DNA from 2 places in the Exiguobacterium sp. UBA3491 genome. Region 2 is predicted to be linked to the other one. Evidence: riboswitches for the same ligand, from Rfam matches in the RefSeq annotation. Region 2 holds a riboswitch; the other holds the start of a gene.
The links. Region 2 has a riboswitch for FMN ahead of ribD (bifunctional diaminohydroxyphosphoribosylaminopyrimidine deaminase/5-amino-6-(5-phosphoribosylamino)uracil reductase RibD). Riboswitches for the same ligand answer to the same signal wherever they lie in the genome.
Positions count from the first base shown of each region.

Region 1: it holds a riboswitch for FMN, as region 2 does, so the genes downstream of both, B4F99_RS10525 (ECF transporter S component) here and ribD (bifunctional diaminohydroxyphosphoribosylaminopyrimidine deaminase/5-amino-6-(5-phosphoribosylamino)uracil reductase RibD) in region 2, are expected to answer to the same signal.

Region 1 is NZ_DFQK01000028.1:139,121-143,540, forward strand. It holds gene B4F99_RS10515 (NAD(P)/FAD-dependent oxidoreductase) at 1-689, opposite strand, end outside; gene B4F99_RS10520 (YuzB family protein) at 782-1,015, shown strand; gene B4F99_RS10525 (ECF transporter S component) at 1,092-1,658, opposite strand; FMN riboswitch at 1,814-1,956, opposite strand; gene B4F99_RS10530 (HesB/IscA family protein) at 2,068-2,418, shown strand; gene B4F99_RS10535 (NAD-dependent epimerase/dehydratase family protein) at 2,537-3,403, shown strand; gene B4F99_RS10540 (GNAT family N-acetyltransferase) at 3,400-3,903, shown strand; gene B4F99_RS10545 (GNAT family N-acetyltransferase) at 3,900-4,391, shown strand.
Region 2 is NZ_DFQK01000021.1:91,774-96,193, reverse strand. It holds gene ribA (GTP cyclohydrolase II) at 1-23, opposite strand, end outside; gene ribE (riboflavin synthase) at 23-649, opposite strand; gene ribD (bifunctional diaminohydroxyphosphoribosylaminopyrimidine deaminase/5-amino-6-(5-phosphoribosylamino)uracil reductase RibD) at 634-1,674, opposite strand; FMN riboswitch at 1,833-1,977, opposite strand; gene B4F99_RS07455 (M20 family metallopeptidase) at 2,161-3,366, opposite strand; gene B4F99_RS07450 (MetQ/NlpA family ABC transporter substrate-binding protein) at 3,389-4,207, opposite strand; gene B4F99_RS07445 (methionine ABC transporter permease) at 4,227-4,420, opposite strand, start outside.

The sequences.
Region 1 (4,420 bases), on a different contig from region 2:
TGCGTACCAGCTGTCCAAATCGTTAAGTCGGATGGATACGTATCGTCGCCGTTTCGCACATCGTCCGCTGTGACGAGCGTGACATTCGAGTTGTTGATGACTTCAACGTCATGTTCCTCGAACCATTCCTGAACGTAAGACGAGACTTTATCGGATAAGAACGACAAGACGGATGGACCGCGGTCGAATAGACGAATCGTCAAATCCTTCCGGCTCTCATGTAGTTCACTGGCGAGTTCGACACCAGATAGACCAGCACCGACGATCGAGACAACGGATCCCGGTGACAGACCATAAATCGCTTGTTGTGTCTTCCGTGATTCTTCTAGTGTCTGGATGCTGTATGTAAATTCTTGAGCACCCGGAATGTTGTGGTATTTATCCTCGCAACCGAGGGCGATGATTAAGTCATCATAGAATAATTCTGATCCGTCCTGCAGATGGACTGTATTCGTCTCTGGTGAGATTTTGATGACATGTCCATATTTATAGGTAAGATGTTTCCCCTCCGGAAATTCAATCCGGACATCCCGATCTGATAATGTACCTGCTGCGAGTGCGTAGTATTCCGTTTTGAGTGCGTGGTACGGTAGACGGTCGACGAGCGTGACGGCAACTTCCTCGTCCTTGAATCGCTCACAAATCCGCATTCCACCATAACCTCCGCCGAGTACGATCAATTGCTTCATAACGTAAAATCCCCCTTAGTTCCCCTAAATCAGTCTGACCTTGTATAATACGACATGAGGCAGGTCGTTTCCTGCTTGAAGGAGGAAAAAAAGTGAATCCGATTATTGAATTTTGTATTAGTAACTTAGCGGCTGGTACACAGGTCGTCATGGAGCAACTTGAACGTGACCCGAATGTTGACGTCGTCGAATACGGTTGCCTTGGTTATTGCGGGATTTGTTCGCTTGACCATTTTTGTCTCGTAGATGGTGAGACCGTCGTAGGTGAAACGCCGGAAGAATTGCTTGAAAAGATTTACCTGAAAATCGAAGAGAATGAGCTGTGAGCACGGACAGCCAAAAAATCCCCTCGTTCGTCTGAACGAGGGGATTCGTGTCCGTCAGCGGGCGCAGCTTTTCGGATCAGGCAGATTGTTGACGGCGCATCATCCATGGGCGTAGTTTCAAGAACAATGGAATGAAGAGTGCCGAGATGAACAAGGCCTTGATGACGTTAAACGGTAAGATACCGGCTGTGATCGCTGTCCATTTGACAGCTGGATCCGCCATGTAATCCATACCGAGGAACCATGCATACGCTGGAAGGATCAAGATATAGTTGAGGATCGCAAGACCGAGTGCCATCGTGATCGTACCAGCGACGAGACCAGTTGCGAGACCTTGTGTTGATTTCTTTTTGTGGTAGAACCAGCTGACAGGAAGCACGAATGCGACGCCAGCAGCAAAGTTCGCGAATTCTCCGACCGGAACACCACTTCCGCGGAAGATGTAGTATAGCACGTTCTTCAATGCTTCGACGATGACACCTGCGACCGGTGAGAACATGATCGCTGCGACAAGAGCAGGAACATCACTGAAGTCGATCTTCAGATAGTTCGGTAAGAACGGTAGTGGAAAATTGATAAGCATAAGAACAAATGAGATTGAACCTAACATTGACAGAGTGACCATTTTTTGTGTGCGTTTCATACGAGTATTGTCTCCTTTTGCTCGTTCCTCTCGATGAAGTATTGGCATGACTGCGTCCATAAAGAAACCCCTATTGATGAGATCAACAGGGGAGAAGTCCGCATTAAATAAACCTAATCGATTGTTGCAAAAATCGATCAAATTCAAACTCATGCCGCCATCTTCTCCCATCCAGACTGTACTGTCGGCTCCTGAATTACACAGAATCAGCAAATAGCGCCCTATTCGCTCGCGGGCTTCAACTTAAGAAGAGTTGTTTACCGCCGGTCGGGAATTTCACCCTGCCCTGAAGATGGAACGATTATTTTATTGTACATACCATTTATACAACGAATTCAAGATAGTTTCAAGCAACTAGGTTTCGATTCGCTCAGAAGTTGCGTATACTAAAGAAAAGGAAGGTGATGACATGATCCATTTAACGGAGGCAGCAGCGCTACAAGTCCAGGACATGATGGCGCAGGCACCAGCAGATGAACGAAATCTTCGGATGCTCGTCCAAGGTGGTGGATGTAGTGGTCTGTCGTACGGAATGGGATTCGATCAACAAAAAGAAACGGATCTCGTTTTTGAACAGCACGGCGTGACCGTCATCGTGGACGAAAAAGATTACCCGGTCGTCAAAGGACTGGAAATCGATTATAAACAGTCAATGCTTGGTGGCGGATTCACGATCACGAATCCGAATGCCATCGCAACATGCGGTTGCGGGACTTCGTTCCGGACGGCAACGAATGCCGGGACACCGGGTGGCTGTTAATGAATCCAATCGTGGACATCGTCCACGATTTTTTTATTGCCTGCAAACAGGAGACCTGCTCCATTGACTCGAAATATTTAAGAGAGTGAATGCTACTACGAATAGGGAGGGCTTCAGGATGAGAAAAGTATTGATCTTCGGGGGAACACGCTATTTCGGACGCCGGCTTGCAATTCGTTTAGCCGATTCGGGGGATGATGTGACGATCGTCACACGGGGTGAGCATACTCCACCGGTCGCGAAGGGCTTGACATTTTTTAAAGGAGACCGGACGTCAAGTAGTACGATGAAGGATTTAAGCCAACAGCACTGGGATGTCATCTATGACAACATCTGCTTCACGCCGTATCAAGCAAAGCTCGCGATCGACGCATTTGAAGGGAAAGTCGGACGCTACGTGTTGACGTCGACGATGTCTGTTTATGAAGACGGTGGTGCGAATATTTCGGAACGCGCCTACAATCCGTTTCCCGGGAAATATGATCTTGAGAAGGAACACGGATATGGTGAAGGGAAGCGCCAAGCGGAGAGTTATTTCTTCCAACGCGCGACATTCCCTGTCGTTGCCGTTCGATTCCCAGTTGTCCTCGGACCAGATGATTATACGGAACGACTCGTCTTTCATATCAAGCGGGCGCTTGACGGGCGTCCGATCGTTGCTGAAAACACATACGCGAAGATGGCGTATATCTCAAGTTACGAAGCCGCTGCCTTTTTGGAGTGGTGTGGTCGCTCGGAACTGACGGGACCGATTAACGCTGCAAGTGACGGTGTCTTATCGATTCAAGATTTGATGGATAAAATCGACCGTGTCGCAGGAACGACGAGTCAACTCGTCGCAAAAGGAGAGGAGGAATCGCCACTTGCGCCAGAACGCGATTTCTATATGGATACGACAGCTGCGAAACAAGCGGGCTATCTGTTCCAACATGTCGATGACTGGCTCGATCGTTTGATTGAAGAGGAGGTGCGTAATCACCAATGATGCAGTTGATAAAACCAACCCTCGCATGGGAGACAGAATACCGCGCCTTTTTAGAAGACTGGCGAAAGTCGGGCGAAACGATCGTGCCGGAAGCAGTCGGGGATACGTATGAACCACTGGGCGCTTATTTTGCGGAACTGAAGGAAATGGAGACAACGGTCAGACCGGGGCTCGTCACCCATTCGACGTACTGGATGGTCGACGGACAACGAATCGTCGGCGCGTTGAACTTCCGGCATGATTTGACGGAGAACTTGAAGTTGTACGGCGGACACATCGGATACGGCATCCGACCATCCGAGCGTCAGAAAGGGTATGCGACGACCGGGCTTCGTTTAGCGCTAGAAGAAGCACGGCAACGTGGACTCAATCAAGTGCTGTTGACGTGTGGCGTTGATAATGTAGCATCACGTCGTGTCATCTTAGCGAACGGCGGACGAGAAATTGAGCCGACTGTTCATAATGGACGCGAGACACGTCGCTTCATCATCCCATTATGAGAATTCGTGAAGCACGTCTTGAAGATGCGTCGACCATTGCGCGCGTTCATATCGATGTCTGGCGGGAGACGTATCAAGGGATCATCCCTGATTCTTATTTAGCACAGTTGTCTTACGCGAAACGGACGAAACAATGGGAGCAGGCGTTAATCGATCAGCGTGTGTATGTTGTGGAGTTAGAAGACGAAGTCGTTGGCTTCGCGCAAGGTGGACCAAATCGAAGGGATGCGCGTGAAGGAGAACTCTACGCGATTTATGTTTTGCGAGCTTCTCAAGGGCAGGGGCTCGGGAAGGCATTGTTTCAACGTATCATCGAGGACTTGGCGGAATACGAGGCAATGCAGGTTTCTGTCTTGCGGGATAATCCGGCGTGCCAGTTTTACGAGCGATTCGGTGGTCAGGTCTTCGAAGAATCGATGATTGAGCGAGGTGGGATCGAACTCGTGCAACGGGTTTATCGGATGCCTGTTAAAAGATCATTCGTATGAAATCGGACGTTTCAACATCTTCGCTTTCC
Region 2 (4,420 bases):
TCAATCAAGTCGAATCCGTTCATTACATGTCGCCTCCTAAGAATGCTGCCCAGTCCGTCTGTTTCTCATGTTGCGTGAAATGATAGAGATGTTTCGCCATCATGTCACACTCGATGTTGACGACTGCGCCGCTTGCCAATCGATCAAACGTCGTCACTTGACGGGAATGCGGAATCAATGAAATCGAGATCGTTTCCGAGGTGACGCGTTGCAAGGTCAGGCTCGTGCCGTTGATCGCGATTGATCCTTTTGGAATGCAATACTTTTGCCACGATCCGACATCAAACGTGTACACCATCGCTTCTCCGTCCGGTCGCCGACTGATTAGTCGTGCCGTCCCGTCGATGTGCCCACTGACGAAATGTCCGCCGAACCGACCGTCTGCCGGCATCGCCCGTTCGAGTTGCAGCGGGTTTCCGACCCGGTACGTGCCGAGTGCTGTCGAACGGATCGTGTCATGGACAGCATCCGCCGTAAAACCGGTTGGGCTCATTGACGTGACCGTCAAACAAATCCCGTCGACGGCGATGCTGTCACCAATCTTCGTTCCTTCGAGCACCCGGTGCGCTTCGATTTCAAGTGCTAATCCATTCGGTCGCGGAATCTTTCGTTTTAAGGTCCCGACTTCTTCAATCAATCCGGTGAACATATCGTCTCCTCCTTTCGGATGTACGTCAGATGGAGATCCGGTCCGACCATTTCAATCTGATCGATTTGAAAACGTTCTTCGATATCATGTCGTCCGTTCCAGGCAGTCCCTTCAAAAATCGACGGGGCTTGGTAGACTTCAATCCGATCGACGAGATCTGCTTCAAAGACTGCGGATTGAATCGTCGGTCCACCTTCAATCAAAACGCTGCGGATGTCTTGTTCGTATAAGCGTTTAAGAATCGCTTCCGGCGTCTCATATTCACCGACGAGCACCGTCACTTGATCATGACTTATCCGAGGAACACTCGTCAGCCAGTACGTTGGATTTTTTCCATCGCAAAAGACTTGCGCGGTCTCTGGCACCCGACCACGGCGATCGACGATTACTCGAATCGGCTCGATGCCTGACACTGCGCGTAACGTCAGTGCTGGATCATCGACGAGCACCGTTTCACTTCCGACGAGGATCGCATCATGACGACCACGCAGGGCGCGACCATTCGCGCGTGCTTCTTCTGACGTGATCCAGCGCTGTTCCCCCGTTGCCGCGATCCCGTTCATCGTCTGAGCGATTTTGACGGTCACGGTCGGACGTTTCCGTTCGATCGTTTTCCAAAATGTCTCGTAGAGGACTTCCGCTTCATGCCGTAACAAGCCGACTTCGACTTCGATTCCCGCGTCTTGAAGCCGTTTGATCCCTGAACCAGCGACAATCGCATGTTTGTCTTCCGTTGCGACGAAAACCCGTTTGATCCCGGCTTGTAGAATCGCTTCCGTACATGGTGGTGTCTTACCATGATGGTTGCATGGCTCGAGCGTCACGTAGAGATCAGCACCACGGGCGGCCTCTCCTGCCATTCGCAAGGCTTCGACTTCCGCGTGCGGACCACCGGCAAACCGGTGCGCACCAAAACCGATGATGCGTCCTTGTTTGACGATGACACAGCCGACACTTGGATTCGGACTTGTTTGTCCGTTTAACATATGTGCTAATTGCATGGCATAACTCATCATCTGTGACATCGCGTTCGCTCCTTTCAAATAAAAAAGACGCCCCTTGAAAAAGGGGCGTCTGTATAGAAGGGTTCACGAAATACACGGTTCGCCTTCTGCTTTTTTGCATGCAGAAAGACACCATCTCCTGAAAACATTTTTTCAGAAAACAGCTTGAATCGCGTCGTTTCGTTCTTCTCCCATCCGGACTTTACCGTCGGCCCTGGAATCTCACCAAGTCAGCCATGATGCGTACATCACGGGTCGCGGGCTCGTCGATCGATCGATCGCATCACCGCCGGTTGGGATTTTCACCCTACCCCGAAGAACTGGATTATTGAGTTATACAACTTTAGCCTAGCATATCTTTTTCAAGAAAACAAAGCGCAAATGTTTCGGTCTTGGCTCTTTTATGATTTCGTTCCACTTCTGTTACCCCTCCCCAATTCGTGATCGACTGGATACTAAAAACGACTGGAGCACCTGATATCAGTGCGTCCAGTCATTGTGTTCCGGTTACAAATACCCGTTCTTCCGGTCGTGGAATTCTTGGGCAATCGCTCCGCGTGTCCGTTCATCAGCGAGGACGCGAAGTGCTGTCCGTGCGAGGATTTTAGCGCCTGCGATCAACGCTTCATCCCCCTCTTCCGAACGGGCTGCTTCTTTGAATGCTTCTGTATGGGCGACGAGATCGTCCGGACCAATCTTGATATACGGATGGATTGTCGGGATGACTTGACTGATGTTACCCGCGTCCGTCGATCCAAGCCCCGGTCGTTCGTCTAAATGGACCGTTTCGCCGAGCGCCTCTGCTTCTTCTTGGAACAGACGGTCGAACGTCCGATTGAAGACAAGGTTATCGACTTCATTTTGGAACGCGATGACGTCAAGCGTCGCCCCGGTCGCGAGTGCCGCGCCTTGGGCAACGGCTTTGACTTTTTCCGTGACGGCATTCAGTCGTTCCCGTGTCGTCGCCCGGATGAAGAAACGTGCTTTTGCGTATTCCGGAATGATGTTCGGCGCATCGCCACCATGCGTGATGATCCCGTGGATCCGGACATCGTCTGGTAACTGCTGACGTAAAGCATTGATTCCGTTGAAGAGTTGAATGACAGCGTCGAGGGCGTTGATGCCTTCTTCCGGTGACGCCGCTGCGTGCGCCGGACGACCCGTAAAGGCAAAATCGAGCGGATCAACCGCAAGCGAGGATCCCGTGATCCGCGTTTGTCCCGACGGATGGACCATCAAGGCCGCATCGATCCCTTCCAGTAACTGATGTTTGACGAAACTGCCTTTCGCACTACCGTTCGGTCCACCTTCCTCGGCTGGTGTTCCAAGGACAACGACACTCCCGCCGACTTCATCGAGCACTTTACTGAGCGCGATCGCTGCTGCGACGCTCGTCGTGCCGATGATATTATGACCGCACGCGTGACCAATACCCGGCAACGCATCGTATTCAGCAAGAAAGGCAATCGTTGCGCCTGGTCGGTCGCTCGATTTCTTCGCGAAGAACGCGGTATCGTGCCCCGCGACGCCGAGTTCTACTGTAAAACCTTCCGCTGTTAGACGCTCCGCATGGAGCCGCGAAGCAAAGAATTCCTCGTTCCCGATTTCCGGCGTTGCATGAATTCGGTGACTTGTCTCAAGATACGATTCTCGTTTTTGTTCGATGTCCTGTTCAATCGTCTCTACCCATGTCGTGCGTACTGGTGTCGTCATACTGTCCACTCTCCTTTTGAAATTATTCGCCGATATCGCTCAGTGGAACGAACGTCGGGATCGTACTGCCTTTGTATTCTTTTTTGATGAAGGCCGCGACATCTTTTTGTTGATACAGCGACGCGATTTTTTTCAGTTCTTTTTTGTTCTTGTCTTCTGTTCGTGTTGCGATGATGTTGATGTATGGTTTTGCTGTCTCGTTCTCATGAACGATTGAGTCCTTGATCGGGTTGAAGCCAGCGTCAACGGCGATGCCATTGTTGATGATTGATGCCGCGACGTCCGGTAAGACGCGTGGCGTTTGCCCGGCGACGATCGGAACGATTTTCAGCTTCTTCGGATTCTCGACGATCTTATCGACTGAACCGTTACCATCAAAGTCGTCCGGTAACTTGATCAGACCGGCTTCTTGCAGTAGCAAGAGGGCGCGTCCCATGTTCGTCGCTTCGTTCGGAACAGCGATTTTTCCGCCAGTTGGAATGTCTTTGACATCCTTGTATTTATCCGAGTAGATCCCCATCGGTGCGATGACAGTCGTCGCAATCGGCGATAGCTTCAAGTTATGTTCTTTCTTGAAAGCGTTGAAGTAGGAAATCGTCTGGAAGGCATTGGCGTCGATCTCACCCTCAGCCAGTGCCATGTTCGGCTGGACATAATCGGAGAACTTGACGAGTTCGATTTTGATGCCTTCCTTCTCTGCTTTTTTCGCGACATAATCCCAAACTTGTGTGTCTGAACCGCTGACACCGAGCTTGATCGTCTTTTCGTCTTCTCCTGATGCTGCGCACCCGGCAAATAAAATCGTCGTGAGTGTTGCTCCAATTGCTACTGCTTTTTTCATGGCTGAATCGCTCCCTTGATTAATGTCTTCTGATTTTTCGTGCGACGATGTTGCCTGTCGTCTGTAAGCCTTGGACTAAGATGACGAGAATCCCGACCGTGATGATCATGACTTTCGTATCAAACCGTTGATAGCCGTAAGTAATTGCTAAGTCACCCAAACCGCCACCACCGATGGCGCCTGCCATCGCCGACGCCCCGATCAAGCCGACTG